Regions from separate parts of the Vibrio nomapromontoriensis genome, predicted to be linked through region 1. Evidence: predicted binding sites of a transcription regulator. Region 1 holds the regulator's gene; each other region holds the start of a gene.
What was found. Region 1 encodes CRP, which controls carbon source genes, mostly activating them, when cyclic AMP is high. Its sites were predicted from a motif close to TGTGANNNNNNTCACA; they were not measured.

Region 1 (3,289 bases):
GTGCAAGGCGGTAAAGAAACCGGCATTGCTTTGGCTGACGCTAAAGGCATTGATGGGGTGTTGTTTACTGGTAGCGCGAATACTGGGCACGTATTACATCGTCAATTTGCCGGTCAGCCTGACAAAATGTTGGCCTTGGAAATGGGCGGCAACAACCCGTTGGTTGTGAGTGACGCTTATGGTGAGCTTGATGCGACGGTCTACACTATTATCCAATCTGCTTATATTAGTGCCGGACAGCGTTGTACCTGTGCACGTCGTTTGTATGTGCCGTTTGGCGATAAAGGTGACCAACTTGTTGACGCATTAGTGGCCGCGATAGCCAAGATTCGGATTGATGAGCCATTCGCCACGCCTGCGCCTTTCATGGGGCCGCAGATTTCCATGCAGGCTGCTCAGCATATTATTCAGGCACAAGCGGCGCTGCAATCGCTAGGTGGCAAGAGCTTAGTGGAATCGAAACAATTACAGGCCGCGTTTGTGACGCCAGGTTTGATCGATGCCACGGCAATAGCGACGTTACCGGATGAAGAATACTTCGGCCCATTATTGCAGCTTGTGCGTTACGAAACGCTACCACAAGCTGTTGAGCTTGCTAATGACACTCGATTTGGTTTATCGGCGGGCCTGATTTCAACCAATGATGATGAGTGGCTGTATTTTGTTGACCATATTCGCGCAGGTATTGTGAATCGCAACCGTCAGCTAACCGGAGCAAGTGGTGATGCACCATTTGGTGGTCCGGGTGCGTCAGGTAACTTGCGACCAAGCGCTTATTATGCGGCAGATTACTGCGCTTACCCGATGGCGTCGATGGAAGGGGAGCAAACAGTGCTGCCTGCGACATTAAGCCCAGGTCTCGATCTTTAAGGAGCAAAAGATGACGGCAGAACAATTATTTGAGCAGTTGTGGCAAGACTACACTCAGCGATTATGTCCTTCAGCAGCAAAAGTACAGGCGTTGTTGAAAGAGGGGGAGGCACTGATCAATGATCATATCGCGTTGCGTACCTTTAATCTCTCGCCCGTGGGCATTGAAATATTGGCAAAACCGTTTCTTAAGCTTGGTTATCAACAAGCGGGTGAGTATGACTTTGCAGCGAAAAAACTGTCTGCGATTCACCTACAACATAGTGATGAGTCATTGCCGAAAGTGTTTATTAGTGAGCTTCGCGTTGAACAGTGCTCAGCAGAGCTGCAAGCCATTGTGGCAAAACTCGTTAGCCAAGTAGATAACTTGCAGTTGGCCGCTGAAGACTTTCTGTTTGGTGGACGTATGTGGGCGCTCAGTTATGACGATTATCAAACGTTAGCCAAAGAGAGTGAGTATGCTTCTTGGCTTGCTGCACATGGTTTTGGTGCCAACCACTTTACTGTTAGTGTGAATCAGCTTAATCGTTTTGGAGAAGTGAGTGAGGTCAATAACTATTTGCGCCAAGCAGGTTTTGATATCAATGAGTCTGGTGGTGAAGTGAAAGGATCGCCAGAGGTCCTTCTTGAGCAATCTTCGACGATGGCAGACAAAGTGGGCGTATCATTTTCAGATGGGGAACAGCAGATACCTGGTGGTTTTTATGAATTTGCTAAGCGCTACAAAATGAACGACAACAAGTATTATCAAGGCTTTGTCGCAGCGTCAGCCGATAAGATTTTTGAGAGCACGCATCAATAGGTTATCAGAGTTAACGTCTAATAAAAAAGCCACCTTGCGGTGGCTTTTTGAGTATCTAAAGGCGTCGATTAACGAGTGCCGTAGACCACAATAGTCTTACCGTGAGCAGAAATAAGGTTCTGCTCTTCCAGCATCTTAAGAATACGTCCTACTGTCTCACGAGAACAACCAACGATTTGGCCGATTTCTTGACGAGTAATCTTGATTTGCATGCCGTCAGGGTGAGTCATTGCATCAGGTTGTTTCGCTAGGTTAAGTAGCGTCTGAGCAATACGACCCGTTACGTCAAGGAACGCAAGGTCACCCACTTTCTGGCTTGTCACTTGTAGGCGACTTGCCATCTGAGAAGATAAGCGCATGAGAATATCAGGGTTAACTTGGATAAGTTGACGGAATTTCTTAAATGAAATCTCAGCCACTTCACAAGGTGATTTAGCTCGCACCCACGCTGTACGTTCTTGGTCTTCTTCAAATAGGCCTAGTTCACCGATGAAGTCACCTTGGTTAAGGTAAGACAAGATCATCTCTTTGCCTTCTTCATCTTTAATAAGTACAGCAACAGAACCTTTTACGATGTAGTAAAGTGTTTCTGCCTTCTCGCCCGCATGAATCAACGTGCTTTTTGAAGGGTACTTGTGAATATGACAATGTGAAAGGAACCACTCTAGCGTTGGGTCGGTTTGAGGTTTACCTAGAACCATATTTCTTACTTCCTCTGCAGGGTATGCTTGCTGCTTTCCATATATAATAGCAAGTCCATTGTGTTAGGACTTACTAGCATAAAAGCACTTTGAAGATGGCGCAAGCGATCTTCTGTTTCAAAGAAATAGTATCCTTTTTTGCGCGGACTTTCTTGATTTTAATCGTGTCATCAGACCATTTTTCTATACAAAACTGTGCACATGATCACGGTATAAAAAATCATCTAAGTTTAGGCGCAAAAAACTAACCTATTTTCCCTGTTTCTATTAACTGCTGTAGTATAGGTCGGACGATTAATTCCATCGCAAAGCTCATTTTTCCACCAGGCACGACAATGGTGTTGTGACGTGACATAAACGATCCATCTATCATGGCAAGCAGGTAAGGATAGTCGACATTTTTTATCCCTCGTAAGCGAATGACCACAAAACTTTCATCAAGGCTTGGGATTCCTTTGGCATTGAGTGGGTTTGAGGTGTCGACAGTCGGTACGCGCTGAAAGTTGATATGAGTGCGCGAAAACTGCGGGGTAATGTAGCTTAGGTAGTCATCCATTGAACGTACGATTGAGTCGGTCACCGCTTCGCGAGAGTGACCTCTGTCACGCGTATCGCGTACGAACTTTTGAATCCACTCAAGGTTGACGATAGGTACCATGCCAATCAGTAGATCAACATGCTGAGCGGCATTGATTGCACCATCAACGACGCCGCCATGCAAACCTTCATAAAATAAAACATCGGAGTTTTCTGGTAAATCCTGCCAAGGCGTAAAAGTCCCGGGCATTTGATTGTAAGGGACCGCTTCATCAAACGTATGCAGGTAACGTCTAAATTGACCCACTCCGTTTTGCCCGTAGTTTTTAAAGAAGGTTTCGAGTGCAGGAAAGTCATTCGCTTGGGGGCCAAAATAACT
Region 2 (3,289 bases), on a different contig from region 1:
TCACAACTTAGTGATAAAACTCTAACTATTGGCTATCCTTTGCGTAACAAGGGGTTTGGTAGAATAGTTTGCAATCGATTACATTTGCTCATTGGTATGTTGATAGCTATTTTACTGTGTGTCTATGCCAATAATAGAGAGAGTATTATGCATGCTTAAATGGTTACGTGTTTGGTTAAAAAAGTACGATAACTGGTGCCAGTCTATGGGGCTGACGCCGGAGAACAAACGTAGCTGTACACCGTATAAACAAGATCCCGCTAACGATGATTGATACTCACTGTCATTTAGACCTCATCGCGGCTAAAACCGATCTTTCTGCCGTACTGAAGGGGGCAAGAGTCGCAGGAGTAGAGCGCATAATAGTTCCAGGTATCAATGAAGAAAACTGGACTGAAATAGCGCAGCTAGCACTGCAACATTCCGATATTTATTATGCCCTTGGCTTTCATCCTTCATTTTTATCAGGCGTGTCCGCTGCCAGTATTGAACGATTAAAACAGGCGCTCGCCCAAGCGCAAGGTTTGTCTAATAAATGCATCGCGATTGGCGAGTGCGGGTTAGATTTCTATCACTTAGGCAAAGACGGTGACGCTGAACTTGTGAAGCAGCAGCAAAAGCAGATCTTACGTGAGCATATTTTACTGGCGAATAAAGCCAAGCTACCGGTTATTTTGCATTGCCGAAAAGCGCATCAAGACATGATGGCTTTACTTAGAAAAACTGCTCCCATATATGGGGGGGTGATTCATGGTTTTAATGGCAGTTACCAGCAAGCGATGGAATATATAAAATTGGGTATTTATATAGGGGTCGGTGGCGTCATTTCTTATGAACGCGCAAAGAAGACTCGTGACACCATCTCTAAGCTACCACTTGAATACTTATTAATCGAAACCGACGCACCCGATATGCCATTAAGTGGTTATCAGGGGGCTATCAATAAACCGGAAATGCTAAAGTTGACCCTATCAACTCTTATCATGCTGCGAAGTGAAACTGCGAAAACGGTTACGTCACAAGTCCTAAATAATAGCAAATTGCTGTTTTTTATTTGTGACTAAAGTTACTTGTAATTGTTAAATTAAGTTTTGTTACAGAGTGAGCTTGTGATCTATGTCGCAAAATTGCATGTACGTCTTATGTGTTGAGGACGAAAGTGTGAAGGGGGTACTACTTTCTTTTTTGAGGGTTTGTATAATCGCCCCCGCTTTTGAGCTTCAATTTTTATTACACGCCAAATAATTAAATATAAGGAAGTCATAAACCATGAGCCTGTTTATGAGCCTGGTTGGAATGGTAGTACTGATCGGTATCGCAGTATTATTATCAGATAACCGCAAAGCTATTAATATCAGAACGGTGGGTGGCGCTTTTGCTATCCAATTTTTACTCGGTGCATTCGTTCTTTACGTCCCATGGGGACAAGAAGTACTTCGCGGTGTATCAGACGCTATCTCTAACGTCATCAATTACGGTAATGATGGTTCTTCATTCCTGTTTGGTGGTCTTGTATCAGGCAAGATGTTTGAGGTCTTCGGTGGCGGTGGCTTCATCTTCGCATTCCGTGTACTACCAACACTTATCTTCTTCTCTGCGTTAGTTTCTGTATTGTATTACCTAGGTATTATGCAATGGGTAATCAAGATTCTTGGTGGTGGCTTACAAAAAGCACTAGGCACATCTCGTGCGGAATCTATGTCTGCAGCAGCAAACATTTTCGTTGGTCAAACTGAAGCCCCTCTTGTTGTTCGTCCTTTTGTACCAAAGATGACTCAATCAGAACTATTCGCAGTAATGTGTGGCGGTCTAGCGTCTATCGCTGGTGGTGTTCTTGCGGGTTACGCTTCTATGGGCGTGCCAATTGAGTACTTGGTAGCAGCGTCATTCATGGCAGCACCTGGTGGTCTATTGTTTGCTAAAATCATGAAACCTGAAACTGACGAGCCAATCGATCAGCTTCATGACATGGAAGCAGAAGGCGATGACAAACCAGCTAACGTTATTGATGCAGCAGCAGGCGGCGCTTCAGCGGGTCTTCAGCTAGCGCTTAACGTTGGTGCAATGCTTATCGCATTCATCGGCCTTATCGCGCTTGTGAATGGTATGCTTGGTGGCGTTGGTGGTTGGTTCGGTATGCCTGAACTTCGCCTTGAATTGCTACTTGGTTGGGTTTTTGCTCCTCTTGCATTCCTTATTGGTGTGCCATGGGAAGAAGCGGTTGTTGCTGGTGAGTTCATCGGTATGAAAACTGTTGCTAACGAATTTGTAGCGTTTGCAAACTTTGCCCCTTACCTAACTGAAGCTGCGCCGGTTGTTCTTTCTGACAAGACAAAAGCAATCATCTCATTTGCACTTTGTGGTTTCGCGAACCTTTCTTCTATCGCGATTCTACTGGGTGGTCTAGGCAGCTTGGCGCCTAAGCGTCGCGGTGATATCGCTCGCATGGGTGTGAAAGCCGTTATCGCTGGTACGCTATCTAACTTGATGGCAGCAACGATTGCTGGCTTCTGTCTTAGCCTTGCGGCAATGTAACTGTTAGCCGTAGGTTATTAGTATATAGACGTCATAATAAATCGCCCCGTAGCAAGAGATTGCTGCGGGGCTTTTTTGGTTTTGGGACCCTTAAAACCCTTGGTGAATCGTTATTGGACAAACGATTCAAATATTGAATGGAAGTTTTTTGAGAAGCAAACCGTTTGCGTTTTAATCAGCTCTACCGTTTTGAGTAAGAGTCCTATACTGTAGAGGCTACTTAGTAATTCCTTCGTATTTTCACGAAGCTTATTTAGCCAGAGCCAGTTCTCACCAGATAGGAATCAGGTGATTATTACGAGCAGGTACTGTGCGGTGACAAGGATAGCAATTGGTGTTGGTTGTCTTGCTGTTTAAGCATAATAGCAATGCATAACAACTGAGCCGAGTCTTCAAGGAACCAAGTCCGTTCATTTATTGCTGACGTGTTTGTCAGATAATTAATTGAATATTTTGACCGGAGATAGAAATGAGCGATTTAAAATCAGCAGCTCTACGTGCACTTAAACTTATGGATCTAACCACGTTAAATGACGACGACACTAACGAAAAAGTGATTGCGCTTTGTCACGATGCGAAAACGTCAGTAGGTAATACTGCTGCGATCTGTATTTACCCTCGCTTTATTCCTATTGCTAAGAAAACGCTACGAGAGCAAGGTACTGCAGACGTACGCATTGCGACCGTGACTAACTTCCCACATGGTAATGATGATATTGACATCGCTGTAGCGGAAACTAAAGCGGCGGTCGCA
Region 3 (3,289 bases), on a different contig from region 1:
CGTAACGTTAGTCAATTTACCTGGGAAGATTTCATTGAACTCTGGGAACAGGTCTTTCTTAACCAGTTGCGAGTGAAGCGCTGCCACACCATTTACTTTATAAGAACCAATCACACATAGGTTGGCCATGCGAACCATACGGTGGAAACCTTCTTGGATGATAGAAAGCTTCGCTTGCTTCTCACCGTCACCAGGCCACATCTTGCGAACTTCTTGCATGAAGCGATGGTTGATTTCAAAGATGATTTCCATGTGACGTGGAAGAAGACGGTTGATCAATGACTCAGACCAAGTCTCTAGTGCTTCTGGAAGCAATGTGTGGTTCGTGTAGGCGAACGTGTGTGCACTGATTTCCCATGCTTCATCCCAAGAGAGGCCCTTCTCATCGATCAGGATGCGCATCAACTCAGGAATTGCGATAGTTGGGTGCGTATCGTTAAGTTGAATCGTCTCTTGCTTAGGAAGATCAGCAAGGGCAAAACCTGCAGCTTCATGACGACGTAGAATATCGCGAACTGACGCTGCTGAGTGGAAGTACTGCTGCATTAAACGCAGAGTCTTACCTTTCTCATGGTTATCGTTCGGGTAAAGGACTTTAGTAATGTTACCCGCATCAATTAGCGAGTGCTGGGCTTCGAAGTAATCGCCGTTGTTAAAACTCGCAAGTGAGAAAGGTGCAATTGCCTGACATTCCCAAAGGCGCAGTGGGTAAACGGTGCTTGATTCGTAACCTACGATAGGTAAATCCCAAGGCATTGCTTTTACTTCCATGCCCGGAACCCAAGTGCGTACTTCTTTACCGTCGATGAATTCAACGTCTACATGACCGTAAAAACCAATATGCTGTGCCAGCTCTGGACGAGCAACTTCCCACGGGTAACCTTCAACACCGCGCCATGCGTCAGGTGCCTCTTTTTGACGGCAGTCTTGGAAAGACTGCTTAAATAGACCGTACTCATAGTGAAGACCGTAGCCCACCGTTGGGTATTCTTGAGCAGCACAAGAATCCATGAAACAAGCGGCAAGACGACCTAGACCACCGTTACCAAGTGATGGGTCACGCTCTTCTTCAAGAAGGTCTGTTAGGTTATGGCCCAACTCTTCCATTGCTTGAGTGATTTGCTCATATAGCCCCATGCTGATCAAGTTGTTACCTGTCAGGCGGCCAATTAGAAATTCTAAGGATAGGTAGTTAACGCTTTTTGCGTTTTTAATGCGGTCATCCGCTTCTGTTGCAAGTAAGTCAAAAGTGGTGAGTTCTGCCAAAGCGCGACCCATAGCCAAATACCACTGGTGCTCAGTTGCGGTTTCTACTGTTGTTGCGTAAGTCGCAGAAAGGTGCTTTTTAACACTGTCTTGAAAAGAAGCTTTATTGAATTTTTTCTGTTGCGCAGGTTTCATTAAGAAATCTCACTTTAAGTTTTATCCATCTGTCACATATCGTGCATGGTGACGTCTCCTTAAACATCCTCCTATCTCCGACTCCGTGGAGGATGAGTGACGAGGGCGTAGAGGGCGTACTCCCCCTCATTAAGTGATCAATATCTCATTGCGCTCGAGCTTTAGCTTTTATCCGGTGATACCGATCACGCCAACGTCACTTTCACTGTAATCGCTAACTAAGTCGTTACCGTGAATTAGATGCATATCAAATTCAATATTTGAGTCTGAGATCACAATTGCATTCAAATTTTCACCTAATCAGGCCAATTTTTTGTATACATGACGCGAAATGCAGACCGTAAACAACCAATCATATGTGATTCAAATCACAAAAATGCGGCGTAGTTGGTGTAAAATCGTTTTATGAACAAAATCTAGCCATTGATCAAACATTGTAGAGCTAGACCTCGCCTACCATCGGAATGGCATCGTTAAATCGGTTAATTTATCACCAAACCTCTTCATGAAAGACGCTAACGGTTAGCACATACTCTAACTATAAAAATGACAGGAAATATCTATGTGGATTCCTTCAAAATTAACTCGCCCTGGACGCTTACATAACGCGATCGTTCGCCCACGAGTTTTGGATCTGCTTTCGCAGGCCCCTTTTTACAAGCTTGTACTTTTCCGCTCTCCTGCTGGCTACGGTAAAACCACCATGGCTGCTCAGTGGTTATCAGACAAACCACATGTTGGCTGGTATAGTATTGATGAAAGTGACAATGACTCATTCCGCTTCGTCAATTACCTACTTCAAGCCATTAACAAAGCCACCAGTAATAGTTGCCCAAATTCCCAAAAACTAGCAGAACGTCGACAGTTTTCCTCTCTGCATTCCCTGCTTGGGGAGGTGTTTTCCGAACTTACTTGTTACCACCATGAATGCTATGTTGTTCTTGATGATTATCACCTCATCCATGATGAAGATATTCATGAAGCGATGCGCTTTTTCCTCAAACATATGCCAGATAATATTACGCTTGTGGTCACCAGCCGCGGCAACCCACCATTGGGTACTGCCAACTTGCGTGTACGTGATCTTATGATCGAAATTGGTAATGAATTACTCGCGTTTGACACCGAAGAAACCACGCGGTTCTTTAATCTTCGTCTCGCCGACGATATTGATGATGAAACCGCGAATTCCCTCAGAACCTATGTCGAAGGCTGGCCATCTGCGTTGCAATTGTTTGCGCTGCAAGCTCAGCACCAAAAACGCACATTAGCGCAATCTGTGGAAACTATATCGCAATTTAACCACGCGCATCTTTGGGACTATTTGATTGAAGAAGTCTTTGATTTGTTGGATAAAGACACCCGAAACTTCCTCATGCAGTGCTCGGTATTGGATCACTTTAACGACAACCTTGTTACGGCGTTAACCAAACGCAACGACGCCTTGAGCATGATTGAATCTCTCAACCGATTCGGCTTGTTTATCTACCCCCTTGAAGGTGAAAACAACTGGTTTAGATTCCATAATCTATTTGCTGAATTTCTTTCGCATGAACGTAAAGCCCGCATTCCTCAACAAGAACTGGATCTTCACCTTGCCGCGGCTCAAGCTTGGCTTGATCAAAGCGTTCCTCACCAAGCACTTAGACACGCTAGATTGGCGGCCAATAGTGAGCTCGTCGTGACAATTCTCAATGAGTTCGGTTGGAAAATGTTTAACCAAGGCGAACTTGCGACACTAGAAGAAGCAATTCAAGTACTCACCGATGACCAACTCTATAGCCATCCTCGATTATGTATGCTGCAGGCATGGCTCGCACAAAGCCAACACCGCTACAATGAAGTGGGTGAGCTTATTGCCAAATCGGATAAAGAAATGGCTGCTAGG

Region 2: L4D05_RS01445 (NupC/NupG family nucleoside CNT transporter) is a predicted target of CRP. The motif match lies at 1,109-1,124, and genes of this name have one in related genera.
Region 3: L4D05_RS11665 (glycogen/starch/alpha-glucan phosphorylase) is a predicted target of CRP. The motif match lies at 1,663-1,678, and genes of this name have one in related genera.

What each region holds. Positions count from the first base shown of each region.
Region 1 is NZ_JAKJSS010000017.1:105,039-108,327, forward strand. It holds gene astD (succinylglutamate-semialdehyde dehydrogenase) at 1-870, shown strand, start outside; gene L4D05_RS20380 (DUF1338 domain-containing protein) at 881-1,672, shown strand; gene crp (cAMP-activated global transcriptional regulator CRP) at 1,741-2,373, opposite strand; gene L4D05_RS20390 (phosphoribulokinase) at 2,618-3,289, opposite strand, start outside.
Region 2 is NZ_JAKJSS010000006.1:292,596-295,884, forward strand. It holds gene L4D05_RS01435 (DUF5363 family protein) at 152-274, shown strand; gene L4D05_RS01440 (TatD family hydrolase) at 267-1,064, shown strand; gene L4D05_RS01445 (NupC/NupG family nucleoside CNT transporter) at 1,270-2,535, shown strand; gene deoC (deoxyribose-phosphate aldolase) at 3,005-3,289, shown strand, end outside.
Region 3 is NZ_JAKJSS010000009.1:142,623-145,911, reverse strand. It holds gene L4D05_RS11665 (glycogen/starch/alpha-glucan phosphorylase) at 1-1,401, opposite strand, end outside; gene malT (HTH-type transcriptional regulator MalT) at 1,964-3,289, shown strand, end outside.